2 regions of the Paenibacillus sp. FSL M8-0142 genome follow, and region 1 is predicted to be linked to the other one. Evidence: riboswitches for the same ligand, from Rfam matches in the RefSeq annotation. Region 1 holds a riboswitch; the other holds the start of a gene.
The links. Region 1 has a riboswitch for cobalamin ahead of NSQ46_RS27190 (ribonucleoside-diphosphate reductase subunit alpha). Riboswitches for the same ligand answer to the same signal wherever they lie in the genome.

Region 1 (15,534 bases):
AAACAGCGATCACAAGCAAGCTCAACATTCGCTATCCGATCTTTCAGGCACCGATGGCAGGCGGGCCAACGATTCCTGAGTTAGTCGCAGCCGTTTCAAACGCAGGTGGACTAGGCAACCTAGGGGCCGGATATTTAACCCCTGAACAACTCCGTCATGCCATCCGTAAGATCCGAGCGTTAACCGACCGGCCTTTCGGAGTGAATTTATTTGTCCTGGAGCAACCGGAGGAATCCGAAAAAACCATTGCCAAAATGGCTGAATACCTGAACTCCTGCCGTAAGGAGCTTGGAATCCCGCAAAATCCACCACTTCCCCAATATTCGGAATCGTTTGAAGAGCAGGTGCAAGTACTGCTGGAGGAGCGCGTTCCCGTTTTTAGTTTCACGTTTGGTATACCATCACCGGGTGTTATTCAAAGTATGAAGCAGCGTGGAACATTTGTAATGGGTACTGCTACGACAGTAGATGAAGCTATACAATTGGAGCTCTCGGGGGTTGACGCTATTGTAGCGCAGGGCAGCGAAGCAGGGGGACACCGAGGAACATTTCTGAAGAACGGCTCCGATGCTTTAATAGGACTCATGGCTCTGGTTCCCCAAATTTGTGATCATGTTTCGATTCCCGTGATCGCATCAGGGGGGATCATGGATGGACGGGGTCTCGTAGCCAGCCTTGCTTTAGGAGCAGCAGCGGTTCAAATGGGCACTGCTTTTCTGGCCTGTACAGAGAGTGGCGCACATCCTACGTACAAACAAAAGATACTTTCGGCAAACGAGGACGCTACCGTAATTACATGTGCTTACTCAGGCAAAGCAGCGCGTGGTATTCGTACAGAATTCATACGCGGTATGCATATGTATCCCGGCAAGATCCCCCCTTATCCCATTCAGCATGTCATGACACGGGATATTAGGCAAGCTGCGGCAATGGCAAACAACCCGGAGTATATGTCGCTCTGGGCTGGACAAGGCTTGAGGCTGGCTAAAGCCCGACCTGCCGCTGCCATTATCAAACAAACAATGGATCAGGCAATTCTGCTTGTAAACAAGCGCTTGCATTCTAAGAATGATCAAAGTATTCATGATTCTCACCCATTAGACGAATAACCTCGCACAGAACGGACGCAGCGATCGAACGATACGCGGCTTCCGTTTTTTATTGAACGGGGAGCTGGAAGATGAATGCATCTGGGTACGTCTTTACCTAATTTTTCATGATTTGATTCAAAGCGCTTGACTATGACGTTAGGTCATAGTGCATAATCTCGCTATGAAAACATAACTAGGAGTGAAAGATATGAACATACAAACACTGCGTTCAGACAAAATTTATCAAAAAGTTGCCCAGGCTCCGCCCGAGGAAAAGCTAGAATTATTCAGAAACGAGATGATGGCTCCCTTTATGAAGCAGTGGCAAATTCAACAGCTCCCTTTTAAAGCTGAAGAGGCCAACGGTTTTGATGTGATTACGTTTAATAGTATGATGCATCGAGCCCCTCATCAGATTAGCCCGCAGATTTCGGCAGAGATCGAGCTGATTTCGTCCGAAGCCTTTTGGTTAGAGTGTGAGCATGCCGTGAAGAAAAGCTTGAATCTATTTGTTGAGCACGATATAAATCTTCCCGTTTCCGATTATTTGTTTACCATTCAACTCGGGAATCCGGAAAACCGTGCCTTAACCATAAACGAAGGATATAGCGGTTTTGGTGGCATTCCCGGGTTTATCTGGGGTACGCTCCTGCCAAATGAATACACAATGCCTCGAATGAAGGCTGCGCTGGCGCACGAATGCAACCATAATGTGCGATACCAATTTATCCAGTGGGATCACACCGTGAATTTGGGCGAGCTCATTGTAAGTGAAGGATTGGCTGAAAATTATGCTACGTTTATGTTTGGGAAAGAATTGCTCGGTCCTTGGGTAACGAAAACAAACGCAGAAACGCTTAACCGGCGCATAAAGCCTGTGCTTAGAGAGCAGCTGCAGTTAACGGGGTTTGATCAAATTGCTCCGTATCTTTACGGTGACGAGATCGCGAAGCTTCAACATTCTCAACCAGTCAATATGCCTTATAGTGCCGGATACGCCTGCGGATATTATTTGATCCAATATTATTTAAGAAAAACAGGAAGAACGATTTTTGAGGCCACCATCACGCCTGCTGCTCAAATACTGGACGAAGTAAAAGGATTCTGGGATGAAGAAACCATTATTAGCGGTTAAAGATATTGTTCAGATTACAGGCATTACAAGTCGGACCTTGCATTATTACGATAGAATTGATTTATTCAAACCGACACATCTGACGGAAAAAGGGTATCGACTATATGATCGAAGCAGTTTGGAAAAACTTCAAACGATTTTGTTCCTAAAGGAATTGGATTTTTCCTTGAAAGAAATTGCGGACATTTTAAAGCTGCCCAGACAAGAGCAAAATCAAATATTAAAGGAGCAGCGTCAAGCCTTATTATTGAGAAAACAAAGATTAGAAACGATCATGGCGGCTCTCGAAGAATACGTTTCGGGAAATGATATTAGTGATCTGCAGCTCTTCAACGGCACTTCCGTCCTGCCATTGAAAGAGCAGTATGCAAATGAGGCGAGATTCTTTTATGGCGAAACCGAGGCGTATAAAGAGTTTAATGAATCGTTGGAAGAATTGTCACCGGATGATAAAGAGGAAAGCTTTCAAGCCATGGAGGACATATTCAAACGAATTGCGTCTTGTATCGACCAGGATCCTTCCTCCGATGAAGTTCAGCGATTAATCGAGGAATGGAAAAATAATCTGATGCAATTCATGACATGTGATGCAGAGTTACTGGCTTGCATTGCCCATACTTACAAATTCGATGCACGATTCAAAAACTATTTTAATCAATATGGCAATGAAGAGTTAGCCGATTTTCTCTACAGTGCAATCATGCATAATATCAACCGTGAAACATCTCAATGAATGGTAAATGCTCTGGGTTCGGCGATTCTTGTTATTTCAATAAAAAAAGAAAGCAAACACTTTCCCTAAAGGAAAATATGTGTTTGCTTTCTTTCGTTGATCAAGCTTTTTCTTTTTCTGATCATTAGAACCAACCTCATAAAAAATGCATCTATACCGAATCACTGGTCAGCCGTATTCATTGCCTGTATTTCCACTATATCGATGAGCATGCGGGATTCTGCCATCAACGGTGGTATAACCTTCAAAATAATGATAGTGCCCACCACCTGCCAAGGGAATGGCAGGACCCGTTGTTCCTCTAATCATGTGCTTGTGCTGGTCATTAAACGATGTTTGAGCATGATAGTTATGGACGTGTGGAACACCACTCGGAGCTGGTTCAGTTACACCCACGTAATGATGGTAATGTCCAACATCAAAGGATGTATCTCCTTCAAAGGGATGAACATGAACGTTAACTGGCCTTCCATCCCAAGATGTAAGAAAAAGTTGATGTGAATGTCCGGAACCGGAGTCATCGGAATGAACAACAAATCCCGTTACTTGTATTTCCATCACTTAAGGCCTCCCTTACATTAAAACAGGATTTCTTTTTTGTTTACCTTCATGCCGCTCAATGACCGGTCGAACATGTCGAGTATGAATAAGAATCGTTCGGCTTCACGAAACACGTGATCTGCTAATAGAGGGTGAATGATGCTTTTGATTCGACACTGCTCAATCAAATCGCGCGCAGTCTTCTTAAAATCTCGCAAGGATTTGACTGAAACGCGGTTTTCATCAACAAATTGACTAAGCAGTGGATGTGTTTGCGATTGTGGACGCATGGAACTTAAGTCGATGGCTTGAAACATCAACGTATCGAATTCTTGGCTAAACTCTCTAGCCTGTTCCACTAATTTTCGCTCGGATGGATCAAGCAGATGACCTATAAATTTTGCATGGTCAGCCATTATTTTCAGGAAAAAGACATTTTCATCAATAATCGCATCAGGCAATGGTTCAAGTCTCCCGCTATTGAGTTCCTCCAACCGATTTCTAAAGTAATTTGCTTCCCGGCTAACATGATCGACAAGCAAGGGAAAATTGTTTCCCCCAGGAAGCTGGCACCTAAGTATAAGCCCAAGGACCTTTCTCTTAAATGCCCAAATGTGTGAAGCTGCATTGCGGACTTCTGAATTAAACTGTCTAATGGTTTCGGGATCCGTATCTGCTTGATATGAATGTGCTCTTCTTTCAATATCCTCAAATATTGCATAGAATTGGTTAGCCTCATTAATTAACTGCGTATCTTCACACCTAAATCCAAGTCGAAGAAATAAAGAATGTTCTTTCATAATGCGTGACCAAAAACGTATTTCGTCTAATGATCTGATTACAAAAGGATCCGACAAACCATCTCCCACCTTTCGGCACACTACAAGACAACCGTTTATATTGTCATGTTATCAGAGCGTATGAGGATGGCATGTTTCAATATGCTACTGGAGAACAAAAAATCAATTAAAGAGCTAATTCACAAAAATTCCTCATCAGATATCCTGCTGGGACAGGAAAATTTCGCCGGGGTTTCCCGTTGCGTTTTAGTTCCCTTTGGGAGCGGCGCGTTTATCTTCAAATCGGAAGCCCGCTTATCTTGGTACTTCCACTGCCTGACCGGTGCCTCCCCAAATAGAAAGAGCGTCCATTTCAACGCTCAAATCACATGGAAGCTAGCCACAAAAAATAAAGACGTTCTTCTAATTGCCGAAGAACACCTTTAGCACTTTAATTTATTCGGATGATTAAAAAATGTGTTTTATATAACAGCTTTAGTTTTCTTGCGGCTTACCCGTTTATTATTCCTCACCGACACCCCCAGTTTGATGTCTACCGGGCATATTCTACGGTATTTTAGGCATGAGTTTCGCTCTCTTTTACTGCTCCATTTTATTGTGTTTCTGCAACCTGCTTTGCTGCGAATGTAGAGCTGAAACCGATGCTTATAGACGGTTCGTTTTTTTCTGACAACCAAACAAAACGTGACTCGAACGGGACTGAAGCCATGCCGGACGGAATGATTCTTGCCCTTAAGCGCCAGCGGAACCCATCTACTTTCTTCAGCACCGATTGAAAAAACAGAACTGCCTGTAAGAATTTTAGTCTCCTTCATCCTGTATTCACCTGAACGGTCCCTTTCACACGATAGGTTCCCGGGGGCAAATCGCCAAATAGGTAGAGCCCCCCTTGATTCGTACGCGTAATCTGGATGATCTGTTCCACTCCTGCGTTTAACCTATAGAGCGCCACTAGGGCATTGGGTATCGCTGCTCCAGTTGCTTGGTCTGTCACGATACCACTTACAGTCCCTGTATTTGCATCCGGATCGACTGTCAGGTTGATGTCAAGGGGGGCATATTCAGGACCTTGGATCGTTACAGTGGCACTTTGGCTTGATAAAAATCCGGCTAGGGTAGCCTGAACGAAATAGGTACCGTCCGGAAGCTCAGCAAACAAATACTGTCCGGATGCGTTGGATGTCAAGGTTCCGATCGGAGTAACCGTGCCCCCATTGATTTGAAAAAGACTAACCAAAGCATTATTCACAGGTTCATTATTCGAAACGTTCCTTACGATGCCAAACAATGCTCCTCTCGTTGCTGCGGGGTTTGGCTGTAAAGTAATCGAAACTTGTGTTGGTCGACCTTGGGTAACTGTTAGCGGAATACGGACAGGTGTCAGGTAGCCAGGTTCAGCAGCAGTGATTAAATAAGAGCCTACTGGAATATCTGGTATGATATATTGCCCCTGAGGGTTGCTGTTAACATGCTCAAATGGCACCCCTTGAGAAGTATATAACTGTACTGTGGCAAAGGGGATCGGATTTCCATTCGGCAGCAGCACTGTCCCCTGCACGACACCAACGGAGGTGTTGGGTGAGGCTTGAAGTGCTAAATTGACACTCTCTTCTTCATGTCCATCTACGGTAACTGGAGCACTTGGTTGAAGTTTATACAAGTCGGAAATCGGCAAAACAACACCTCCTTTCACCAATCGTTCAACTCAATATATGCTTGGGCGTTTATAAGCGACTGGTCTATTGACGATACTCTTACTTTTTAAGCAGTTACTAACCTGAACAACGTCGAAAAAGCTTTCTGTCGATGATTTTGCCTCTTGCTTATGTATTTGGCATTCCGAATAAGCTGACTATCGTGTAGGAGAGCTTTCATGGGGACGGTAAATCGCCGCCCCCAAACCAAAGGGATGATCCATGAGTTTGACATGACATCACAACAGAGATGAATGAATTCTAAACAAATTTACAATGTTTTTCTTGCCGTTGTGTGATTAAATCCAAAAAGTTCCTAAGATAATAACCAAGAGAATAAATAAAACTAGGACAATACCTACTGTATTCCCATAGCCGTTGTAACAAGGTTTTTCGTAACCCACTGATATTTACCTCCTCGCATTTTGGAATAGTACAGTTTATGAGCATAGACGCCCTTAGACTGGACATTTCGGTAATAATGTTCAGAATGTGCGGATGTATCATGGAGATAGATTTCTGATCAACCATTTAATTCATTTCACGAACTATCACGCCCCTGCAGGAAATAAAAAAACGCGGAATTGAACCCCCGACCTACGCATTACAAGTGCGACACCGTAGGTTTCGGAAAGGTTCTACAGGGTTCCGGAGGTCTATTAGTTATGGGCTTTTATGCGCCTAAATCCGTTTAAGGTTCTCGAAGTATTTCTTGGCCGTTAGAAGATTTGTTAGAAGTTCTGTTAGAAGACTGAAGCCCGTGAGCTAATACTTCGGGGATTTTTAATGGGTATTCGGATTTTATAGTTGAAATCAATGATATAGCATCAGCAATGTAAATCGGGATATATGGTTGAATCGTCTAAGCTAACGTTGTATTCGGTCGGGCTGTGCCACATTAGCAATCCATGAGAAACCGGGCATGCCGTTGGATGATAAAATTTTAGACATAGAGGAGGCTGCATATGGAACGTGTAATCCTGATGATGAATGTGCAAGAAAAACAGGGAGGAGAGTCAATCACATGGCAAAAATCGTTTTCGCGTTGAATCAGTCTCTGGACGGGTTCGTCGACCACATGGCACTTCAGCGCGACCCCATGCTATTCCTTCATTTCATCGAAGACGTGCGCGGTCTGACGGGTATGCTGTACGGGCGCCGTATGTATGAGACTATGCGATATTGGGACGAAGACCCTTTTGAATGGGATGCGCAGGAACGGGAATACGCAGCTGCGTGGCAAAGCAAACCGAAGTGGGTGGTGTCGAGGACGTTAAAGTCCGTCGGACCGAACGCTTCTCTGATCGAGGGCGACCTCTCAGCGGCCATACGGGGGCTGAAGGCTCAGCATGAAGGGGACATTGAAGTTGCCGGGCCGGAGTTGGCGCACAGTCTAACGGAGCTCGGTCTCGTTGATGAGTATCGACTCTATCTCCATCCCGTCGTGCTGGGTCACGGCAAGCCGTTCTTCGCCGGACCGCGTCCGCCCCTGCGCCTCGTGGCAAGCGATCGCATTGGCGAGCAGGTGATCAGGTTGACCTACGTTCCAGTTTAGTTTTGCGGTTGGTCCAGCGACCTAAGGGGACGATAGTTCGATAAACAGCGGCGGTCTATGACTTTATTTTTTCATTCTTGGCTACCGCTGTTTAGGTTACTGTGTGTTAGTCTAGAACTTATTTTTCAAAAGGATATTGAATCCCTAATTGATGGCGAAAAACCCACTTCAATTGACTAAAAGGGTAGAAAAATGGTAAAAGATCGGCCAAAAACACGAAAAAGACGCCGTCTCCGAAAACTCGGAAAACCGCGCCGTTATTGACTTTCTAAGGATGCTGGTGAAGGGAATTGAACCCCCGACCTACGCATTACGAGTGCGTTGCTCTACCCCTGAGCTACACCAGCGAATTTGTTGAAGTTATCATTCGTTTTTGGAACAACAAAATATATTATATTCCTTCGGCGGGAAAATGCAAGCCCCTCATTAATGGAAAAAACACCCTATAGGAGGGGTTGCATTACCCGCCTAATTTCTCCTGCACCGATTGGATCTTCTGCTTGCTTGAGGATGCCCGGTCGCGCCGGTCGTCGATTTTGACAGAGGTGGATACCCGCTTGGCACCCGACAAGAACGGCGCCTCGTGCAACGCCTCGATCGCACGCCAAATCATAGGGAGCTCCCCTTCAATAATCGTGCTCATCGAAGTCAATTCGTACGTAATTCCCTCCTGTTGCTTCAATATACGCTGCATTTCCGCCACATATGAGCTTAAGCTGGTCGTTGCCGTTCCGATCGGAATGACCGTTACTTCTGCAATTGCCATCACAATAACCTCCCTCGAAGCATTCCATTCATCCACAACGTGGTTGAATCCGATATAGATATCATATCAATTCCGGGGCGTCTTTTCAAAATTTCGCAAAGTCGTCAACACACAATATCTTGTATGTCCAAGATCAAATTTTTATATGGGTCATACGATCCGTTGTCAAAACGCAACCGATGCGGAATCCGCGCAAAAACCGTCGCATTTGGTCACAATCCATGGAATCTTGAGCGGTTTTGACGGTTGGCCAACTAGCATATTACCTGTCCGTTTGCTATAATTCTCCTTGCGTTTATTTTTAAGAAATCGGTTTACAGATACAAGATATTGGGTTACATTAGATTAACGACAACCAAATATAGTGTATACAGGTGCCGCGCTAGCCTATCAGGCAGCCCGGCTTAATAGGGAAGCATGGTGAAAATCCATCACGGACCCGCCACTGTAAAGGCCTCGGGGCTGTTATGAATATGCATATGCAGCTGCCGGCAGTTTGGCAATACGTCACTGAAGTTCCCCGAAAGCGAACTTTGGGAAGACGCCGAATATGTACGGCCTAAGTCAGGAGACCTGCCTGTATACTTCAGACACCGACCTACGGGGTTATAGGGATGTGTTCGTGAAACTTGCGTCTGTACATAACATCATGCCCAAATATGGGCTTATGTCAGCTTTATTCAAACCATCCACAGCGCACGGACATTTTCAAGCCTGCCCTTAGGTTTTAGAAAATGTTTTTTTCATGTTCTTTTTTCAATTTCCCCCAAAGAAAGCGAGGATTTTTGTATGCCCCAGCTCGTAGTTAAACCAAACAACCGTCAGCTTGCCTTCGATGAAATCCGCCTCTCCGTCTATGCCGACCGGATCCTGAAGGGATTGGACATGCTAGACAAGGAGCGCCTGCTTCGAGGCGTGAATTCCAAACTCCGCGGTGAGCAAGTTACCGGCGAGGAAATCAGCAATGCCTTCACGATGTCCGCGCTTGAGCTTGTATCCAAGGAAGAGCCTGACTGGAAATTTGCGGCGGCTCGTTCATTCCTAACATCTTTATATAAAAAGGCGGCCCACAACCGCCGCTACAAAGCCTATCCGGAAGAGCCATACGGCGCTTTCTATCCGCTCATTACGGAGCTCGTCCAGAAGGGCATCTATCGTGAAGACCTTCTGACCTGCTATACGAAGGAGCAAATCGAGGAGCTTGGCGAGTGCATTGATCCAAGCCGCGACCTGCTGTTCGATTACATCGGTCTCTTGACGCTGGCCGAGCGTTACCTTGCAACGGATTTCGACGGGCGCGTGATGGAGCTCCCGCAGGAGCGCTACATGGTCATTGCCATGTTCCTCATGCACCAGGAGCCTGAAGACAAACGCCTCGAGCTTGTTAAGGAAGCGTACTGGGCAATGAGCAATCTGTACATGACGGCCGCAACGCCAACGATGTCCAACGCCGGCAAGAAGGTCGCAGGCCAGCTCTCCAGCTGCTTTATCGACACCGTTGACGATTCCCTGGAAGGCATCTTCGATTCCAACACCGACGTAGCCCGTCTCAGCAAAATGGGCGGCGGCATCGGCGTCTACCTCGGAAAGGTCCGCGCACGCGGCTCCGATATCCGCGGCCACAAGAACACCAGCTCCGGCGTCATCCCTTGGATCCGCCAGCTGAACAACACGGCGGTGAGCGTTGACCAGCTCGGCACACGCAAAGGCGCCATTGCGGTCTATTTGGACGTGTTCCACAAGGATATTTTGTCCTTCCTGGATCTGAAGCTGAACAATGGCGATGAGCGCATGAGAGCGCATGACGTGTTCCACGGCGTATGTCTGCCTGACCTGTTCATGGAGGCTGTTGAAGCCCGTGAAGAATGGAGCCTGTTCTGCCCGCATGAAGTGAAGAAGATCATGGGCTGGAAAGATGAGAACGGCCGCCCGCTCGGCCTTGAGGACTTCTACGATCAAACGCCGGGTCAAGGCGCGTTCCGCGAGAAATATGCGGAAGCCTTAGCGAATCCGAACCTGCCGCGCATTACGGTACAAGCGATCGATATTATGAAGCGGATCATGAAATCCCAGCTGGAGACCGGAACTCCGTACATGTTCTACCGCGATACAGTAAACCGTGCGAACCCGAACTCCGCCCACGGCATGATCTACTCTTCGAACCTGTGCACGGAAATCATGCAGAACCAGTCGCCAACCGTGGTTGAGCAAGAAGAGCTCGTCACCAAAGACGGCCAAACCCGGATCGTGATTTCGAAAATCCCTGGCGATTTCGTTGTCTGCAACCTGAACTCCATTCACTTGGCGCGTGCAGTGCCTGCCGGCGTATTGGAGCGGCTCGTACCGATCCAGGTTCGCATGCTGGACAACGTTATCGACATCAATAATATCGAAGTGCTGCAAGCTCAATATACGAACAGCCAGTACCGCGCTGTCGGACTCGGCACCTTCGGCCTGCATCATCTGCTGGCCCTCGAAGGCATCCGCTGGGAATCCGACGAAGCGGTTGAATACAATGATAATCTGTACGAACACATCAATTACCTGCTCGTGAAATCCAGCATGGAGCTGGCCAAGGAAAAAGGCCACTATCCGAAATTCAAAGGCTCTGCCTGGGAAAGCGGCGAATACTTTACGTTCCGCGGTTACACCGACGGCGAGCATGAAGGCAAATTCGTAACCACCGAGCAGTGGCGCGAGCTGCAGAAGGAAGTTCAAGAGAACGGCGTCCGCAACGCGTGGATGTTCGCGATCGCACCGAACGGCTCCACGTCGATCATTGCCGGTTCTACGGCTAGCATCGACCCGCTGTATGAGCTGCTGTCTTATGAAGAGAAGACGACGTATAAAGTGGCCAACCCGGCTCCGGATCTGTCTGAAAAAACAATCTGGTATTACAAAACAGCCTTCCTGATCGACCAGCATTGGTCCATTAAAATGGCTGCTGCCCGTCAACGTCATGTGGACCAGGCGCAAAGCTTCAACCTGTATGTTCGTCCTGACATCCGGGCATCGGAATTCCTGGACCTGCACCTGCATGCCTGGAAAGCCGGCATCAAGACGACGTACTATGTGCGCAGCCGTGCGCTGACGATCGAGGAATGCGAAAGCTGTGCTAGCTAACGAACCCACCCAAACCCTCCCTTCCAAGGGAGGGCCCCAAGGGCTCTGCCCTCTGGACACCCGCAAGTTTGTGGAATGATTGGGTGAGGCGCTTCTTCTCCCAGGTACTTTGGTGCTAGGAGCGCTTTCTCCCTGCGGGAACGCTGGAATGTTGGCGCAGGGACGAATGATTTCATGCGTGCTTTGATGGTGCAACTTCCTGCAAGGATCGCTCTCCCTTCGGGATTTGCTGCTCATGCGGCGCGAACACAATGAGCGGGCTGCTTGCGTGTTTGGTACGACTTCCTGCGGGGATCGCTCTCCCTTCGGGATTCGCTGCTCATGCGGCGCGAACACAATGAGCGGCTGCGTGCGTTTTTGGCGCGGCTTCCTGCGGGGATCGCTCTCCCTTCGGAATTCGCTGCTCATGCGGCGCGAACACAATGAGCGGCTGTGTGCGGTTTTGGCGAGGCTTCCTGCGGGGGATCGCTCTCCCTTCGGGATTCGCTGCCCATGCGGCGCGAACACAATGAGCGGCTGCGTGCGGTTTTTGGTGCAACTTCCTGCGGGGATCGCTCTCCCTTCGGGATTCGCTGCTCATGCGGCGCGAACATAATGAGCGGGCTGCTTGCGTGTTTGGTGCAACTTCCTGCAAGGATCGCTCTCCCTTTGGGATTCGCTGCTCATGTGGCGCAAACACAATGAGCGGGCTGCTTGCGTGTTTGGTGCAACTTCCTGCAAGGATCGCTCTCCCTTCGGGATTCGCTGCTCATGCGGCGCGAACACAATGAGCGGCTGCCTGCGTTTTTGGCGAGGCTTCCTGCGAGGGATCGCTCTCCCTTCGGGATTCGCTGCTCATGCGGCGCAAACACAATGAGCGGGCTGCTTGCGTGTTTGGTGCAACTTCCTGCAAGGATCACTCTCCCTTTGGGATTCGCTGCCCATGCGACGCGAACACAATGAGCGGCTGCTTGCGTGTTTGGTTCAACTTCCTGCAAGGATCGCTCTCCCTTTGGGATTCGCTGCTCATGTGGCGCAAACACAATGAGCGGGCTGCTTGCGTTTAGTCGAGCGCGAAGCGAACATCCGTTGAGTAAGCAATAAAAAAGACTACAAGGGTAAGGGTATCCAATCGGAGGAGTTTACGTCCGCCTTTGGGAGCCCTTTGCACCCTTCACAATACATTCAGGCAAAGGGCGGACAACAGCGGCCGGAGAGTGGATACCCGTCCTGTTGATACCCGCCCTACTATAAATGCAAGGAGAGAATGGTTATGCAAATGCAAAAAATATTCAATACCGAAGCACCTAACCGCTCCACACGGATCATTGAGGGCGAATGCTCAGGGATCCTCAACTGGAACGATATTCGGATGCCTCATATGTACAAGCTGTACAAGGTGCTGCTGCTGAACCACTGGATCGCGGACGAAATCCCGATGTCCAAGGATGCGCAGCAATTCCCGCACCTTGATCCGGAGGAGCAGCGCACCTTCAAGATCAACATCTCCCTGCTGGCTGTGCTGGACTCCATGCAGACGATGTTTGTCAGCGACGTGAAGCGCTATTTCACCGACTCCTCGCTTGAGGCCATCTCGGCCATTATCGGGCAGCAGGAAGTCGTTCATAACCAATCCTACTCCTATGTGCTCTCCTCGATCGTTACGGAGCAGGAGCAAAAGGAAATTTTCGAATACTGGAAGCATGATCCGGTTCTGCTGGAGCGCAATCAGTTCATCTCGAACATTTACCAGAGCTTCCGGGACAATCCGTCGCCGCAATCCTTCTTTGAAGCGATGGTCGCCGACCTGATTCTCGAGGGCATTTTCTTCTATAGTACGTTCGCCTTCTTCTATAACCTGGCCCGTGATCAGAAGATGATGGCAACGAGCCAAATGATCTCCTACATTCAGCGTGACGAGAACCAGCATTGCTACTTCTTCGCTGAAGTGTTCAAGCAGCTGCTCAAGGACTTCCCTGAGCTGAACACGAAGGAGAACATCGATTACGTGTACCGCACGATCGATCGCGCGGTCGAGCTGGAGACGAACTGGGCGCATTACACGCTGAGCAATGTGCGCGGCATTGATCTGAACGAGCTGTCCGATTACATCAAATACATCGCCAACCGCCGCATCACCATGATGGGACTGGAGAAAGCGTACGAAGGCGTGGACGTGAACTGCATGCCATGGATCAAGCCGTTCTCCGACGAAGCGCTGAATGCAACGAAGACTGACTTCTTCGAAGCGAAGTCCCGCAACTACGGGAAAGTCGGCGACGACAACGGGTTTGACGATCTGTAAGCTGTACTCGCAGGTAAGCCCGGATCTGCCAAGCTTTTATCTCTCATAGACAAAACCTCCGCTATCCCTGCAAAGGGATGGACGGAGGTTTTTTACATGGATGACAGGGTGGATGATGAATTTACTTCGATGACATGATGGATGCCATCATGATTTTACTTGGGCGGATGAACTGTTGAATATATTTGGATGGGCTATATGGATGAATTACTTGGACGGGTTACATGAATGAATTCCCTCTGGACGCGATCCCTCTTCCTGCCCGCCTTTTCTTATCCGGCAGCCGCCCATACCTCGATCTCGACCTTCAGCTCCGGCATCGCAAGCCCCGGCACATAAGCCATCGTCATCGCCGGCGGCCGACCGCCATGGAACTTCGCCCACACCTCATGGAAATGGCTCCAATCGACCTCTTCCACTGCCCAAATATTGATTTTGACGATATGGTCCGCCGTGAGCGATTCGGCTTCCAGCAACCGCTGAATATTCGCAAGCGTATGCTCCACCTGCTGCTTCATGTCATCCGGCAGCTTCCCTTCCGGATCGGTTCCGACTTGGCCGGAGAAGACCAGCAGCGCGGCTCCATGCGGCACCTTGGTGACATGGGTGTACGGACCGAGCGGCGGCGCAATGACGGGCGGGTTGCAACGTTCAATTCCGGACCGCTTCTCCTCATCGGCTTCGTTTAGGATCGCCAGCGTTTGATGGTCCTCCCACCGTCCGTTGATGTTGACGTTTTTACGGGCGATGCCTTCCTTATGGAACCCGGCCTTCAACAGCACGTTCATCGAGCCGAGATTATGCGGCATGACTCCCGCCTCGATCCGGTGGAACCGCAGCTCCTCGAAGGCATGGCGGACGACCAGCCGTACGGCTTCCGTCATGTACCCCTGCCCATTGAATGACTTATCCAGAAAATAGCCGATCCAGCAGCTCTGCAAATTCCCACGCACCGGCTCGGTCAGCATGACTTCACCGATGATCTGCCCGGTGTCCCGCAATACAATGGCATACAGATAGCCTTGATCCGTTTCCCGATCGTCCACCGCCTTCCGGATCCGTTCGATCTGTCCCTCCTTGGTAAAAAAATGCTCGTCCCGCTTGCCAGTAAACCGCTGAAAAAACTCCCGATTCTCCTTCTCCAGCTTCAGCAGAGCCTCGGCATCCGAAAGCTCCACCGGCTTCACAACAATACGTTCCCCTTGCAGCTGCATGCAAATCTCTCCTTTTTCGATAGGATGATATGGCCGCATCTCCTATGCGGCAAAACAAAAAAACACCATAGGTTATACCTGTGGCGTACGCTGCCGATCCATGCACCACAGGTAAGCGACCTGTGGCGTTTATTCCACTGTATCCTTACATGATCATGAGGCCGATCGCAGGATAACGGTCGCGTTCAGTTTCCAATTGTGGACACACTTCTCCCGTGATTGGCCAAGATCAAAGAAAACAGCGGTGGAGTATCCGATGCCGGGGGACAACGAAACAAGCGATCTCTTCTTCATCCGAATACTCCTCCTCTTCGTTAAAAAATGAACTTTCCTAACCTGCCGTACGTTCTTAATCCCCCATAGAATACATCATTTCAAAACGGTTGGCAAATCGCCGCCGCATCCCCTTACCATCCCGATTCTACCTGGACTGAAGGTCTAATCGCAGCTATGGATTTATGACGACAGGAATATTCCATAACAACAATAATATAATATTAATCAATATTAATTTATTGATAAACGATAAAAGTCGTGTTATTATGATGAACAATAAATAAGCGAGGTGCATGTTATGAAACAAGGAACAACACTCTTTT
Region 2 (15,534 bases), 2.1 Mb from region 1:
CCGAGGTCATGATACACCGCGCCTCCGCCGGACAGCCGGCGAACGACCTGGATGTTGTTGTTGCGGACGTACTCCTGATTGATTTCCTCAATCGTATTCTGATGCTTCCCGATAATGATGGAAGGCTTATTAATGTAAAAGAGAAGGTAGCTCTCGTCCATGGACAAGTGCTTCAAGGCGTATTCTTCAATCGCCAGATTGATGGCGGGATCGTGGATTCCCTGATTATCGATAAACAGCATAACATCCTCCGTCGTTACATGTATTTAGATTGGAATTGCTTCTTATTCACTTATTGTAAACCAATTGCAGTGCGAAAGACAAAGCATTCCGTATTGACGTTTGGGTGAAGGTACCCACATAATGATGGCATTGCGAGCAGCAAGTACAGGAGGCGTGAGAAATGACGGAAACCAAGCAGTCTTGGATCGAAGTATACGGTCACGGAGGCGATATCGAGACGGCCGCGGCGAGGTTTGGACAAAGGGCGGAGGCTATTCTCGACTACAGTGCCAACATTAATCCATTAGGCCCTCCGGTGGAAGTTATCGCAGCATTGCGGGATGGTCTGGGAGCGGTCATTCGTTACCCCGACCCGGGGCATCGCCGGTTCAAGGCGATGCTTGCCGAGCATGTGGGAGCCGGGACCGAAAATATTCTGGTCGGAAACGGTGCCGCGGAATGCATGGCTCTGCTCTTGCTGGCACTAAGGCCTGAGATTGTCGGCGTTGTCGATCCCTGTTTCTCGGAATACCGCGAATTGGCTCTTAAGTTCGGAGCGGGCATACGCTCCGTAAGCGGCGAGAAGGAAGGGGCATGGCGCGCGTCCAGCCGGCGGATCATGGAGCTGTTGTCCGGCTGTGACCTGGTGTTCCTGGGTCAGCCGAACAACCCGAACGGCGTACAGTACAGCTTGGAAGACATCCGGGCAATCGCAGGGGAGGCGCAGCGGCTGGGTACGTGGCTCGTGCTGGATGAAGCGTTCATGGATTTCATTCCGCATGGAGAGAGGCAGACGCTGCTGCCGGAGCTGTCCTCTTATTCAAGGACCGTCATTATAAGATCGATGACCAAGTTCTATGCGATACCGGGACTGCGCCTCGGTTATGCGGTCGGCCATCCGGACGTCATCCAGTCCATGTCAGCCATGCAAGTGACATGGAGCGTCAACGGACTGGCCCTGTTGGCAGGGGAAGCCTGTCTAAGAAGCGGCAGCGAGTATGAGCGGCGAACCCTGGAGCTGATTCATGGCGAGCGTTTGAGGCTGACCGACGGGCTGCAGGCGCTCGGTGTGGACGTGACGCCAGGGGAAGTCAACTATTTGCTGGGAGAGCTGCCGACCGGTTGGACGGCAGCGGCATTTCAAACGGCAATGGGCAGGCGCGGTGTCCTGATTCGCAGCTGCGCCATGTATCCCGGACTGGGAGAACGCCATTTCCGCCTGGCTGTAAAGGATGGGGAATCCAACAGCAGGCTGCTGCAAACCGCTGCGGAAGTGCTCCAGGGCTCGTCTCGGCCGGAGGCGTAAATGGCGGCGCCCTACGTTCCACAGTGTCGAGGCAGCAAGCCTAAGCTTGCGTTACCTGAGGGACAATCGGGTTCGAAGAACAGATTTGTATCTCGAATTCACCAGTCTCCTTCGAATACTGCAGTGATGGCGAGGAACGAGCCAAGCGGGTGGGGAATATGGACAACCAGCCCTCCAAGCATGCCCTACCATGCATCGTGCACACAGGGAGAAGTATGAACGATCTTTAAACTCCCCGTCACTTCGCAGTGACTTTAACCGGGGAGCCATTTCAAATGTTTAGAGCAGGGAGAGAGAGACGTGGCAGTACCTTTTTTGCACATTACGGAGCCGTGCAGTTATTCGTCCGCCGTATGGCCCGGCCTGATCGTTTCATCCGAGGGCTACCCGGAGCACCCGCATATCCGCATATCGCTCCCGCAGCCGGCGGATGCCTTGGGCAGTGCGGTGTATGGCGGAGGCTATGCAAGACTGAATCATATCGTTAACCGGTATGTGGACCGGCGCTACGATTGCAGTGATCCCGTGAAGGACATGCACAGCTTCATTCGCGGCTGCGGATACCCGGAGGATGCGACGGCCGGGTTATTAACCGCCGTCCGGCTGAAATATGCGTCAATCTGGGAGGAGGGCGGCTCCCAGGCTTCCATTCTGTGCTGCTCGACGGCCGGAACAGGCAATGCCGCGCGGGCAGGCATCAGCCGGACCACCTTCGCCGCCTATCAGCCTGGCACGATCAATATCATGCTGATGATCGACGGGCGGATGACGCCTGCCTGCATGGTGAACGCGATCCTGACCGCTACGGAAGCGAAAGCGGCAGCGCTCGGTGATTTGGGGATTGCGGATCACGAAACCGGGGCTGCTGCTACCGGGACGACGACCGATGCGATCGTGCTCGCCGTCAGCGGGAATGAAGCCTACGGGGTGGAACACCGCTATGCCGGCACCGCAACCGACCTCGGCGGCATGATTGGACGCCTTGTGTATAACAGCGTTACGGAAAGCGTTCGAACAGAAAGAGAAGAGCGGTTATGACAGCGGTCTGGATCCTATGGGCGGCCGTTGTGATCGATCTGCTGATCGGTGATCCCAGATGGCTTCCGCACCCCGTCATTGGCATAGGTAAAGCGATCCGTGCAGTGGAGAAGCGGATTCGCACCCGTACCCAATCGCCGGCAGGATTGAAGCGGGCCGGCATTCTGCTCCCGCTCATTGTTGCAGGCGGGGCGTATGCGATTACGCTGCTGCTCCTGCTGCTGTGTGCCTCTATTCATCCTTGGCTGGCCGCAGGCGCAGAGGCGGTGCTCATTGCGACAACCATTGCCGTAAAAGGACTGCGCGATGCCGGCCTTGAGGTGTACGGCCATCTTCGTGCCGGCGACCTTCCGGCTGCCCGCCGTTCGCTCAGTATGATCGTAGGAAGGGACACGGCCCATTTGGATGAGCCGGAAATCGTGCGGGGAACGGTGGAGACGGTGGCGGAAAATATCGTCGATGCGGTCATCTCCCCGCTGCTGTATGCCCTCATCGGCGGGGCGCCCTTGGCGATGGCTTACCGGGCGGTGAACACGCTTGATTCGATGGTCGGGTATAAGAATGAGAAATACGAGCATCTTGGCTGGGCATCGGCCCGGCTGGATGATGTCGCCAACTGGATTCCCGCCCGGCTGACGGCGGGGCTGGTGGCGATCTCGGCCGCGATGTTCTCCTTGCCTTGGCAGAAGTCCATCGCTACCGTCCGAAGAGATGCAAGGAAACACCCGAGCCCAAACAGCGGATTTCCGGAATCGGCGGTGGCCGGTGCGCTCGGCATTCGCCTTGGCGGGGAAAATTCTTATCAAGGGATCGTTTCGTTCCGGGCATATATGGGAGATCCGGAGCGGGCGCTGAATGCGGAGGACATCCGCATCACGACCCGGCTGCTCCTCGCGGCTTCGGTGATTTTTACCGTGATCGGCACCGCCGTATTGGCGATCGTTATCGCCGCAGGCGGGGGAGCATGGGTATGAGGGAGCCGAAGGATATCGTGAATGCAAACGATGAGGACGTAGGACTGGATGCAATACAAAGCAATAAGGCAATTGACGCAAACGCCGCATTGGAAGCGATCGATGGGGATCAGGCAAAAGCCTTGAACGAAGCGAACGACGTGAATGAGGCGATAGACGCGATTGATGCAAAAGACGCAAAAGACGCAAAAGACGCAAAAGACGCAAAGGACGCAAAGGATGCAAAGGACGTGAAAAATGCACATCCTGCACACTTTGCATACCATACGGAGGATAAGAGGGATATTCAACTACTTGAAAAAGATACGAGTCCGCTGCAGGTTGTCCTGCACCTGGTCCGGCACGGCGTTACGCGGTGGAATCAGGAGCGGCGATACCTTGGCCATGAGGATCAGGGCGTGATCTCCGCGGAGCTGGAACAGCTGGCCCCGCTGGCGCGGCGGCTCCAAGGCCTGCAATGGGCACGCGTATACTGCAGCGACCTGCTCAGATGCAAGCAGACCCTTCGCTATTTGCTGACTGGTGACGAGGTCCATAGCCCGGGTCTAATCGGGAATACGGAAGTTTTGCCAATTCCGGGAGCGGTGTATGACCGCAGGCTGCGCGAGCTTCATTTCGGGGAGTGGGAGGGGAAAACCTACGAGGATTTGAAGAATAACCCGTTATATCGCCGCTGGATTGAGAACCCTGCAGCTGTTACTCCGCCGGGCGGAGAGAGCTGGGAAGCCTTCGCGTCCCGGATTCAGCATTTTTTGGCGGGATTGCACCAAGATCTATGCCGCAGCTTTGAGAATGACGAGAACGGTGAAGCCAGGGGCCGGGATTCCAAAAGAATTCCCGACTTGCTGGTCGTCACGCATGGCGGCGTGATTCGCCAGATCGCGGCGGCTACGGTTCCGGATACCCCTTTTTGGAGCCTGCGCATCCTGCCGGGTGAGGAGCTGAGGCTGAAGCTGGCATGGAACGGACAGAGCTGGCAGGGTAAGATAATGGGCTGACAGCCCTGCCATACCAATGGGCAAGCAGCGTAGGCAATCCATAAGAGGACACATCAATGGAGCGCCAGATCGAGATGCAGTATATGCTGGATGCCTTGCACGCCCATAACCCGGTATCCCCGGTCCCGGTAGCCGGCTCGGATATAGACGTGACGGGCATGCTCGTTACGGGCATTCACCGCCAGGGCAACCTCGTTCACTCCCGGCAGGCGCGAGCGAATGAATTCGGGCAGCAGGCGCATGGCAGCCTGGCCGTAGCCCCGCCCCTGCTCCTTGTGATCAACGGACAGGGCGCGAAGGAGCACGGCGCTTTGGTTCGGCGTATAACGCGCGATACGTTCCCCGCGATCCAGGATGAAGAAGGCGACGGGCTTATCCGCCGCGAGCAGAACGACCGGCAGCTTGTCTTCTGTAGGGGGATTGCCGAGCTTCTTCAACGCTTCGTCCGGAAGCGAAGTGAATCTTCGCTGGTGCTCCGGGAGGGAGAATTGGCCCAGCACCGGAAGATGCTCGGGTTCGAGGACGGTCAGACGGAGCCTCTCCGGCTTATGGTTTGAAGGAATATTCATCACGGATTCACTTCCCTTTTTCAAAAAGATGTGATTTCAGGCGAATAATGAACGATAACAAGAACTTTCAGTACCATTATACTCGAAGAATGGGTGAATCCTTTAGTTGTAAGGGCAGGGGTTATCCCCTATAATCTTGTTCAGAGAAATCCAGCTTGGCTATATAAGCATGATTCATATGATTTGCGAGGGTCCTGGACAGGCAGCCGGTATTGACGGCCTGCCTTTCGGGTTAATAGGGAAGCCGGTGCAAATCCGGCACGGTCCCGCCACTGTGAAGCAGGAGACTTCCCCTTATGCCACTGAGCGCTAATGCGCTTGGGAAGGCGGAGAAGTCGTTAGGCCTGTAAGTCAGGAGACCTGCCCTCGGCAATGAATGACGGTCCTTCGAGGAGAGGATTACGTTCACTTGGACCCGTTTTGATCGCGGGAGCGGCAGGAGCTGTCGAGGTACGGTTTTCCGGCAATAAGCTGCTTTGTTGATGATCAATGCTATATGTTTGCAGGTGTCCTGAAGCTGAAACGTAATCCCCGATTCCTTATTCGTCAAGGAGTCGGGGATTTTTGCTGGAGAACGAAGAGGCGATGCCGGCCACCTGATCCCGCTGCCGGGGCACACCGGTATTTTCGTCCTATCGGATGGCAGGGGTACCCGGAGGATTAGGTGCGGTGGAACCCGGCGAGTTCTCCTTATACATGCGAGGACAGTCGTTTTCATACCCGGTAAGGATCGGAATTGAAGTTGTGAAATATGCAGGCTAGGGTTCTCAATGATGACGTAGGGGGAAACAAGAAAATGAAAGCAATGTTGAAATCATGGTCCGTCTTGATCGTGGCGATGCTGATGGCGCTGTCGCTGATCGCCTGCGGAAACGCCGAGGATGCCGCGCCGAATAGTGCGCCTTCGGAAACGCCTGCCCAGCAGGAGAAGCCGGCTGAACAGCCTGCGGAGGAGCAGGGTGCGCTGAAGACGCAGTATCCACTCACCGTTAAGGATGCGACCGGAACGGAGGTCACCTTCGAGAAGGCGCCGACCCGTATCGTATCCCTGGCTCCGTCCGAGACGGAAAAGCTGTTTGCCCTCGGGCTGGACGAGGAAATCGTAGGTGTGTCCGATCTGGATGATTATCCGGAAGCCGCGAAATCCAAGCCGAAAATGGGAGGCTTCCAGGTGAATGAAGAGGCTGTAATCGCAGCCGAGGCCGATGTCGTGTTCAGCGCGTCGATGAATGCGGAAAACGCGGAGAAGCTCCGCGGGATGGGCGTGAAATTGTTCGTTAACGATCCGTCCACGATTGAAGAAGTCATGTCTTCCATTACGCTGGTCGGACAAATTACCGACCGTCAGGAGGAAGCGCAGACTGTGGTCGAGCAGATGCAGCAGGAGCTGGCAAGCGTTACGGAAGCGGTGAAATCCGTGAAGGAAGAGGACAAGAAGAAAGTGTACGTCGAGTTCTCGCCGGGCTGGACCGTCGGCAAAGGCGAGTTCATGGATGAGATGATCACGCTGGCCGGCGGCGTCAACGCAGCCGGGGATACAGAGGGCTGGTTCGAAATTAGCGAGGAGAACATTATTGCGGCGAATCCGGATGTCATTCTGTATTCGAGCAATGTTGTCGACGAAGCCACCAAGAAAACGCTGGACCAGATGATTAAAGAGCGCGACGGTTGGGATCAGATCGAAGCGATCAAGAACGACCGGGTCATTGCGATGGACGATAATCTGCTGAGCCGTCCGGGGCCGCGCGTCACGCAAGGTTTGATTGAAGTGGCCAAAGCCGTTTATCCGGAACTGATGACACCATGAGACAAAAACTGGCGGGTTACGGAACGGCCGGCATTGTCCTGCTGCTGTTGACTTTGATCGTCAGCCTCGGAATCGGCTCGGTCGACCTGCCTGTTAGCGAGATTGGAGCGATGCTGCTGCATCGGCTGCCTTGGCTCGGCGATGCGATCGTCCCGGGCTGGGAGGTATCCTCCGAGCAGATTTTAATGAAGGTGAGGCTCCCGCGCATTCTGCTGGGAATGCTGGTCGGCGCCTCGCTTGCGGTGGCAGGAGCGGCATTTCAAGGCGTGCTGCGCAATCCGCTGGCTGATCCTTTTACGCTGGGCGTGTCTTCCGGAGCAGCGCTTGGAGCGGCGTCCCTCATTTTTTTCGGATTGGAGTATTCCTTTGCCGGAGGCTACACGCTGCCGCTGGTTGCCTTTCTGACCGGAGCGGGTACGCTGTGGGTCGTTCTGCTGCTGGCACGGGATCAGGGGAAGCTGCCGGTGCACGGACTCATTTTATCCGGGGTCGTAATGCAATCCTTTCTCGGCGCCGTCGTTTCCTTCTTAACGGTGATGTCCAAAGACACGGTGAACCAGATTCTGTTCTGGACGATGGGAAGCTTGAGCATGCGCGGATGGTCCTACGTGGCCATCCTTTTCCCGTATTTTGGGGTAGGGCTTATTTATTTGTGGAGCCGCTCGCGGGCTTTGAATCTGCTGTCGCTCGGCGAAAGGCAGGCTGCCCATATGGGACTGAACGTGGATCGGCTGAAGACCAGCGTTCTGGTCGTAGCTACGCTTCTTGCAGCCGCGGCCGTATCGGTCTCGGGCGTGATCGGATTTGTGGGACTGGTGGTGCCGCATATGATCCGACTCATGACGGGCTCGGATTATCGTGTCATTATTCCGATATCCGCGCTGGGAGGCGCTATATTCATGGTGTGGTGCGATACGGCGGCACGATCCGTGCTCGCTCCGACTGAAATTCCGCTCGGGGTGGTCACTGCGTTTATCGGCGCTCCATTCTTTGCGTACTTGCTCTACCGGAACAAGAAGCGGCGCAGGGAGGGATTCTCATGATGATCGTTGCCCAAGGGCTGTCGAAGGTCTATGGCCGCACGCAGGTATTGTCGGAGGTCGAGCTTCGGGTCCGAAAAGGCGAATGGTGGGGCATCATCGGGCCGAACGGCAGCGGTAAGTCTACGCTAATGCAGCTGCTGTCCGGTGTGGAGCGGCCTTCCAAGGGAAGTGTTCGGCTTTTGGACCGCGATATCGGAAGCTATAGCCGCAAGGCGCTCGCCCGAATTATTGCCGTGCTCCAGCAGGAGGGACTGGACCCGACTGATTTTACAGTACGGGAAGTGCTCGAGATGGGGCGTTATCCATTCCTGAACTGGCTTGGTCGGGAGGAGCAGGATGCGGCACCCCTGATTGACAGCATCATGGAGAAGCTGGAGCTTCGCGATATTCAGGAGCGGCGTCTTACGGAGCTGAGCGGCGGCCAGCGGCAGCGGGTTGCGCTCGGCAAGGTGATGGTGCAGGAGCCGTCGCTCTTGATGCTGGATGAACCGACGACCTACCTCGATATTCATTACCAGCTTCAATTCATGGAGATGGTGGATGCTTGGAGACAGACGTCGGAAATTACCGTAATCAGCGTCCTGCACGATTTGAATCTGGCCGCGCAGTTTTGCGATAAGCTGCTCGTGCTTCATGAGGGGCGCGTTGCAGGAATGGGGTCACCGGAGGAAGTGCTGACCGAGGCGTATATCAGCCGGATATTCCGGGTCATGCCTTCCGTCGTCAAGCACCCCGAGAACGGCGCGCCGCAGGTGCTGCTCACCGCGAACCGGTCGAGAAAATAAGGACCGGCAAGCCTTGTCCTTGCCCGCAGCGCACGGATTCGGATAAAGTAAAAGCAAGCGAGATAAGTAAAAAGGAGGCTTCGTGCATGAAGGAGCTCATGGACCGATTGACGCGATCGGTTGGAACAATCACCGCGCCCGATGCCCGGGCGCAGGCGGAAGCCGCCGCCTATTTGGACAAGCTGACGAAACCTCCCGGGAGCCTTGGCAAGCTGGAATCGCTGGCGATTCAGCTCGCGGGAATTACCGGGACGATCAAGCCCTCATTCGAGAAAAAGGCCGTCGTGGTCATGGCTGGTGACCATGGAGTGTGCGAGGAGGGCGTCAGCGCCTTCCCGTCGGAAGTAACGCCCCAGATGGTCATGAATTTCCTGAACGGCGGCGCTGCCGTCAACGTATTGGCCCGTCAAGCGGGCGCGGACGTGCTGTGCGTGGATATTGGCGTTGCGGCGGATCTGTCCCATGAACGTCTCCTTTCCCGTAAAATTAATAAAGGAACGAAAAATATTGCAAAAGGGCCTGCGATGACGAGGGCGGAGGCGGAGCAGGCGATCCTGACCGGCGCCGAGGTAGCCGCCGAGCTCTACTCCCATGGAACCCGGGTGTTCGTGACCGGGGAAATGGGGATCGGCAATACGACGCCGAGCGCCGCCGTCTTCGCGGTTCTGTCCGGCAAGCCTCCGGCTGAGGTCGTGGGGCGGGGAACCGGCGTTAGCGACGAGCGGCTGATGCATAAGATCCGCGTTGTCGAGCAGGCCATTACGGTCAATCGCCCCCTGGCGGAAGATCCGGTGGATGTGCTGGCCAAGGTCGGCGGGTATGAGATCGGCGGTCTGGCCGGACTCATTCTCGGCGTGGCGGCCAAGGGTTGCCCTGTCGTTATCGACGGCTTCATATCCAGTGCAGCCGCTCTGATCGCTGCGGCGATTTGCCCCGAATCGCGTTCCTATATGATCGCTTCCCATAATTCGAAGGAGCGTGGACATGCCCTGCTGCTGCAAGCGCTGGAACTGTCTCCGATGCTGCATATGGACATGCGTCTTGGCGAAGGAACCGGGGGCGTGTTATGTCTTCATATGATAGAAGCCGCCTGCCGGATTATGAGCGAGATGGCAACCTTCGAAAGCGCGGGAATAAGCGGAGGCGAATTATGAACCCATTAAGCTCGCTCGTAACGGGAGGTGCCCGGAGCGGCAAGAGCTCGTTCGCCGAGAAGCTCTGCATGAAACGGTCGTCCTCGGGCCTTTATATTGCGACGGCTCAGGCGTATGACGATGAAATGAAGGAACGGATTCGGATTCATCAGGATAGGCGCAGCGATGCGGATTATCGCTGGGAGACGGTCGAAGAGCCCGTCGCCTTGCCGGAGCTGCTCGAAACGCTCGGCCAATCGGCATCGGATGCGCCAGCGGTCGTCGTGGATTGCCTGACGCTGTGGCTCACGAACGTGCTGCTCCAGGTCGAGCCGGAAGGAGCTGCGGCTATGGAGGAACGGCTGCAGTTGGATATCGGCAGGCTGGCCCGAGCCGTTCAGACGTATCCCGGAACGGTGATTCTGGTAACGAACGAAGTGGGATCGGGGATCGTCCCCGAGTACCCGCTCGGCCGAATATTCCGCGATTGGGCTGGGATGATGAACCAGCGGCTGGCACGGATCTGCCATGAAGTATTTCTCGTAACCGCGGGGATTCCGATGGAAATCAAGAGCAGGGAGTATCGAATATGAACAGGATGATGGAAGCGGCTGCGGCCGCTTTTCAATTTTTATCAAGGTTTCCGATCCGGCGGGAGATCCCCTTTACCCCGGAGGTTCAGCAGCGAAGCGTTGTCTTTTATCCGCTGGTAGGGGGCGTGATCGGCCTGACAGTGGCGCTGCTGGGGTGGGGATTAAGCTTAGCTCTCCCGGTCTTTCCGGCATCGGTTATCACATTGACCGTCTGGGTGGGGCTGACGGGCGGTCTTCATCTGGACGGATGGATGGACAGCGCGGATGCCCTCCTCAGCCATCGGTCGCGGGAGCGGATGCTCGAGATTATGAAAGACAGCCGGGTTGGCGCAATGGGGGTTATCGCCTGCACGCTGCTTCTGCTGCTGAAGGCTTCGCTGATTCAATCGATTTTTGAGCTGTCGGGCGGGGACTTGAAGCAGGAAGCTCTTCTGCTTGTGCTCGCACCCGTCTGGAGCCGTTGGTTTATGGTGCACGCAATGTACCGCTGGCCTGTAGCAAGAGGCAGCGAAGGGCTGGCTGCATTGTTCAGCGGATTATCCAGCCTGCGGAGGCTGCAGGCCGGCTTGATGGCGGTTCTGGTCACGCTCGGGGTCATCGTCACGCTGGGGCTGGTCACGGATTCAACACATCTTTGGATCACCGGATTAGCGGTACTCGTTCTTGCGCCGTTCCTTACCTGGTTGATTGGAGCGGCCGTAGCAGGACGTATGAGCCGGCGCCTCGGCGGCCTCACGGGAGACACCTACGGCGCATTGAATGAACTGCTTGAAGCAGCCGTTCTGTTATTTGTGGTTCTGCTCCTCCAGCATTGGGGATAGGATAGAAGTAAATGAATTTATCTTGGTAATCCGATCTGTATAATCGAATTGATCGGATGCCGGGAGTACCAATTTCCGATAAGAATCGGGAAGAACGGGTAATGTAATGTTTAGAGTGGGCGGTGAGTTGGAAATGAATACATACTAGCGCACTTATCCCCACAAGGATGGTACAACTTAATCCGAAATGAGAATGGAGGAAGCAAAGGATGGAAACGCTTTGGGTCGTTATCAATGTCCTTGTTTTGATTCTGCTGGTCGGTATTTTGTACTGGATGCAGAAAAAGCATTACTCGTTTACCAAGCGTGTCTTCGCGGGCTTGGGTCTGGGCGTTCTGTTCGGCGTCGTTCTGCAGCTCGTTTACACTTCTGACTCCGATATCGTGGCCGATTCAGCGGATTGGTTCAATTTGGTCGGCTACGGCTACGTCCGGCTGCTGCAGATGATGGTCATTCCACTGATCATGGTATCGATCATCTCGGCTATCACCAAGCTGAAGGGCGGGCGCAATCTCGGCAAAATGAGCGGGCTCATCATCGCCGTGCTAATGCTGACGACCGCGGTGGCCGCGACCGTCGGGATCACGACCGCGCTGTCCTTTGATCTGTCTGCGGTCAACATTCAGGGCGGAGCGGCAGAGGAGGAGCAGGGCGCACTGCTGCAGGAGCGGCTTGGAGACATCGAGGATCGTACGCTGCCGCAGCAGATCCTTGATTTCATACCGAGCAATCCGTTTGAGGATATGACGGGCGCGAGAAGAACGTCCACGATCGCGGTCGTTATTTTCTCGGCCTTCATCGGGATTGCCGTGCTTGGCCTGGACCGGAAAAATAAAGAGCAGGCCGATACGTTCCGCGGCATCATCTCCTCGGTCTATGGGGTTGTCATGCGCATCGTGACGCTTGTGCTTCGCCTGACGCCTTACGGCATTCTCGCGTTGATGGCCAAGACCATCGCGACGACGAATCTGCAGGTTATTTTGAACCTGATTGATTTTGTCTTGGCTTCCTACGTGGCGTTGATTGTCATGTTTATTGTCCATCTTGTGCTGCTCGCCTTGTTCGGCTTCAATCCGTTTACGTATGTGAAAAAGGTCTTCCCGACGCTGACGTTTGCGTTCACCTCGCGCTCCAGCGCGGCGACCATCCCGCTTAACGTCCAGACGCAGAGCAAGAAGCTCGGCGTATCGGAGGGGATCGCGAATCTGTCCGCATCGCTTGGCGCCACGATCGGGCAGAACGGCTGCGCCGGCATTTATCCTGCCATGTTGGCCGTTATGATCGCACCGACCGCCGGCGTTGATCCGACCTCATGGTCCTTCATCCTGACCTTGATCGTTGTCGTCATGATCAGCTCATTCGGTGTCGCCGGCGTCGGGGGCGGGGCTACGTTCGCATCGCTTATCGTTCTCTCCACGATGAACCTGCCGGTAGCGCTGGCGGGACTGCTGATTTCTGTCGAGCCGTTGATCGATATGGGCCGGACGGCGCTGAACGTCAATGATTCCATGACGGCAGGCGTCATTACGGGGAAAGTGATGAATGAAGTGGATAAGGATGTATATAACGATAAAAACATTCAACTTGATATGGTCCAGTAGTAAACGCTCAGGGATTCAACAGCCATCCTGGGATGTCTCGGACCGTGCATCGTGCATAGCGGGAAAAGCAGAGCAGTATCCAAAGTAAAAAAAGGCCATCCGGCAAGGCGAAGATAACGCCTTGCGGATGGCCTTTTTGTCGTATGAAGGGCTATTCGTACAATAGCTTAGCTAAGGAGCGGACCTGGATTACCCGATGACGGTCAGCTCCTTCGGAAATGTGGTTAGCACCAGGGCGCCGGTCTCGGTAACGAGGACATCGTCCTCGATGCGTACGCCGCCGACATGCTGTACATATACGCCGGGCTCGATGGTAAACACAGCGCCGGCCTGCAGCACATCCTCGTTCAGCCCATGCACGGACGGGTATTCATGGACATCCATCCCGAGGCCGTGACCAAGGCGATGAACGAAGGCGGGGCCGTAACCCGCATGCTCAATGACGGTTCTTGCCGCCCGGTCGATCGATCCGTATGTAACACCGGGTTTCACCGCCTGAATCGCGGCTTGATTCGCGGCCAGAACGGTATCGTAGATGCGAACGGCATCCGGCTTCAAGTCGCCGACAGCAAAGGTACGGGTAATATCCGAGGCATAGCCGCCCGCATATACGCCCAGGTCGAACATAAGCAGATCTCCCGCTTCGATCCGTCTGCCCCCCGGCACGCCGTGAGGAAGCGCCGTGTTTGGCCCGGACAGCACCATCGTCGCGAACGAAGGGGCATCCGCTCCGAGCTTCTTCATCAAATATTCCAGCTCGGCCACAAGCTCCAGCTCGCTAACGCCGATGCTTGCCTTTTTCAAGCCTTGCCGCAGCACCTCTTCCACTAGCTTGACGGCATGCTTGATCAGCGATACCTCCTCCGGCGATTTCCGCACCCGCAGCTCGCGAAGAACGGGACCGGCATCCTTGAAGGCAGAGGCGTCCACATGCTGCTGCAGCTGCTCGAAGCGGGAGACGGTCAATTGCTCCTTCTCCACAGCCACCGTGCCGGCAGAGCCGCGAAGGGAGCGCTGAAGCACAGCATACGGATTATCGGTATCCTGATGCGTCACGATGTTCTTGACGGACGATGCCGCCTCGGCAGCGGCGGCATCCAGGGCGGGTACGATCAGGACCGGCTCGCTCCCTGAGGAGAGGAGCAGGCCGAGAAAACGCTCATGGGGATCGCTGGCAAATCCGGTCAAGTAATAGACATGCTTGGGATCCGTGATCAGCGCATGATCCCAGCCGTGCGAATTCATGGATTGGAGCAGCGTGTTTAAACGTTCATTCATCAGGGTTCATTCCTTTCATGGTAACAACGGTCGTATAGCTACTAATGTAAGGGTATATCGTTCGGCTGCCGAAGTAAAGTTTCCCTTTATGAGAGCTAGTCCTTTCTATATAATGATCCATAGTTAGAAATTACATAATGCTGGAAGGAGTACTTATTCATGGATCCGAATCCGTTTCAAGAGAACGGGCAGATGCCGCCGCATGAGCCGGGGAAGCAGAAGAGCTATTCGCTGAAACCACCGGTTGAAGGGCTTGGGGGCTGGCTGGTCCTCGTTCAGATCTCCATTTATTTTTCATTGATTACGATTACCGCCCTGCTCATTACGAATGTGCTGCCGCTTTATGAGTCCGAAGTATGGGATGTGCTCACAGATCCGTCATCTCCTTATTATGACGCCATGCTGGCCCCGCTAATTCTGTTCGAGACGGTAATGAATGTTTTATTTGTGATTGGCCTCATTATTGCATTGTTCCTGATGTACGGCAAGAAAAGGGCATTCCCGAAATTGATGATCGGCTATATTATCGCCAGCCTTTTGTTCGGCATTGCAGACTTCGCCGTTGCCAGTCAAATCGAACTGCTGGCCGAGACCGACGACGGGCAATCTGCAACCCAAATTGTCCGCTCCATGATTTATGCCTGCATCTGGATTCCGTATTTCATCCGGTCCGAGCGGGTGCGCAACACATTTGTAAATTAATCCCTGATCAGAAAAATAAGGCGTAATCCCGCTTCCTCCTGTACAATAGACCTCATAGCAGTCATCGTCATCACAATCTGACATTCAACATTCATCGACTCGGAGGTAGCACATGACAGCGCATCAATATCAGATCGATTATGCCGTAATGGAGGATTTGCCGGCTATTGTCGACATCTACAATTCTACGATCGAAAGCCGAAAGGTTACCGCCGATCTGGAGCCGGTGACGGTGGAGAGCCGCATTCGCTGGTTCGAAGAGCACAGCGAGGACCACCGTCCGCTGTGGGTTATGCGTTTTGGAAGCGAAATCGTCGCCTGGATGAGCTTTCAATCCTTTTACGGGCGTCCTGCTTATAACGGAACAGCCGAAATCAGCATCTACGTGAATGAGAAGTTTCGGGGGATCGGCGCGGGCAGCATCCTGATCGCCAAGGCGCTGGAGGAATGTCCGCGGCTTCGCGTCAGCAATCTGGTCGGATTCGTATTTGGCCACAATGAGCCCTCCCTTAAGCTGCTCCGGAAATTCGGCTTCGAACAGTGGGGGCTTCTCCCGGGCGTTGCCGAGCTGGACGGGGTTAAGCGGGATCTTGTCATCGTGGGCCGTTCGGTTTAAGCCGGCATCCGGAGGATTGGCGTATTGAAAGCCTTCTTGCATGCAGTG

Region 2: linked by a shared signal. The riboswitch ahead of NSQ46_RS06185 (ABC transporter substrate-binding protein) and the one ahead of NSQ46_RS27190 (ribonucleoside-diphosphate reductase subunit alpha) in region 1 are both predicted to bind cobalamin.

Annotation. Positions count from the first base shown of each region.
Region 1 is NZ_CP152008.1:5,981,075-5,996,608, forward strand. It holds gene NSQ46_RS27135 (nitronate monooxygenase) at 1-1,109, shown strand, start outside; gene NSQ46_RS27140 (DUF2268 domain-containing protein) at 1,300-2,226, shown strand; gene NSQ46_RS27145 (MerR family transcriptional regulator) at 2,201-2,959, shown strand; gene NSQ46_RS27150 (YmaF family protein) at 3,128-3,517, opposite strand; gene NSQ46_RS27155 (DUF2935 domain-containing protein) at 3,538-4,299, opposite strand; gene NSQ46_RS27160 (hypothetical protein) at 4,441-4,725, shown strand; gene NSQ46_RS27165 (carboxypeptidase-like regulatory domain-containing protein) at 5,111-5,974, opposite strand; gene NSQ46_RS27170 (YjcZ family sporulation protein) at 6,293-6,397, opposite strand; gene NSQ46_RS27175 (dihydrofolate reductase family protein) at 7,018-7,548, shown strand; tRNA gene NSQ46_RS27180 (tRNA-Thr) at 7,824-7,895, opposite strand; gene NSQ46_RS27185 (MTH1187 family thiamine-binding protein) at 8,009-8,314, opposite strand; cobalamin riboswitch at 8,670-8,910, shown strand; gene NSQ46_RS27190 (ribonucleoside-diphosphate reductase subunit alpha) at 9,104-11,437, shown strand; gene NSQ46_RS27195 (ribonucleotide-diphosphate reductase subunit beta) at 12,690-13,721, shown strand; gene NSQ46_RS27200 (GNAT family N-acetyltransferase) at 13,994-14,935, opposite strand; gene NSQ46_RS27205 (hypothetical protein) at 15,089-15,229, opposite strand; gene NSQ46_RS27210 (DUF2975 domain-containing protein) at 15,510-15,534, shown strand, end outside.
Region 2 is NZ_CP152008.1:1,310,672-1,326,205, forward strand. It holds gene NSQ46_RS06155 (lipoate--protein ligase) at 1-242, opposite strand, end outside; gene cobD (threonine-phosphate decarboxylase CobD) at 404-1,528, shown strand; gene NSQ46_RS06165 (adenosylcobinamide amidohydrolase) at 1,829-2,566, shown strand; gene cbiB (adenosylcobinamide-phosphate synthase CbiB) at 2,563-3,540, shown strand; gene NSQ46_RS06175 (histidine phosphatase family protein) at 3,537-4,538, shown strand; gene NSQ46_RS06180 (GNAT family N-acetyltransferase) at 4,592-5,107, opposite strand; cobalamin riboswitch at 5,280-5,490, shown strand; gene NSQ46_RS06185 (ABC transporter substrate-binding protein) at 5,904-6,914, shown strand; gene NSQ46_RS06190 (iron ABC transporter permease) at 6,911-7,957, shown strand; gene NSQ46_RS06195 (ABC transporter ATP-binding protein) at 7,957-8,742, shown strand; gene cobT (nicotinate-nucleotide--dimethylbenzimidazole phosphoribosyltransferase) at 8,829-9,896, shown strand; gene cobU (bifunctional adenosylcobinamide kinase/adenosylcobinamide-phosphate guanylyltransferase) at 9,893-10,468, shown strand; gene cobS (adenosylcobinamide-GDP ribazoletransferase) at 10,465-11,289, shown strand; gene NSQ46_RS06215 (L-cystine transporter) at 11,499-12,890, shown strand; gene NSQ46_RS06220 (Xaa-Pro peptidase family protein) at 13,080-14,168, opposite strand; gene NSQ46_RS06225 (DUF2569 domain-containing protein) at 14,328-14,870, shown strand; gene NSQ46_RS06230 (GNAT family N-acetyltransferase) at 14,983-15,486, shown strand.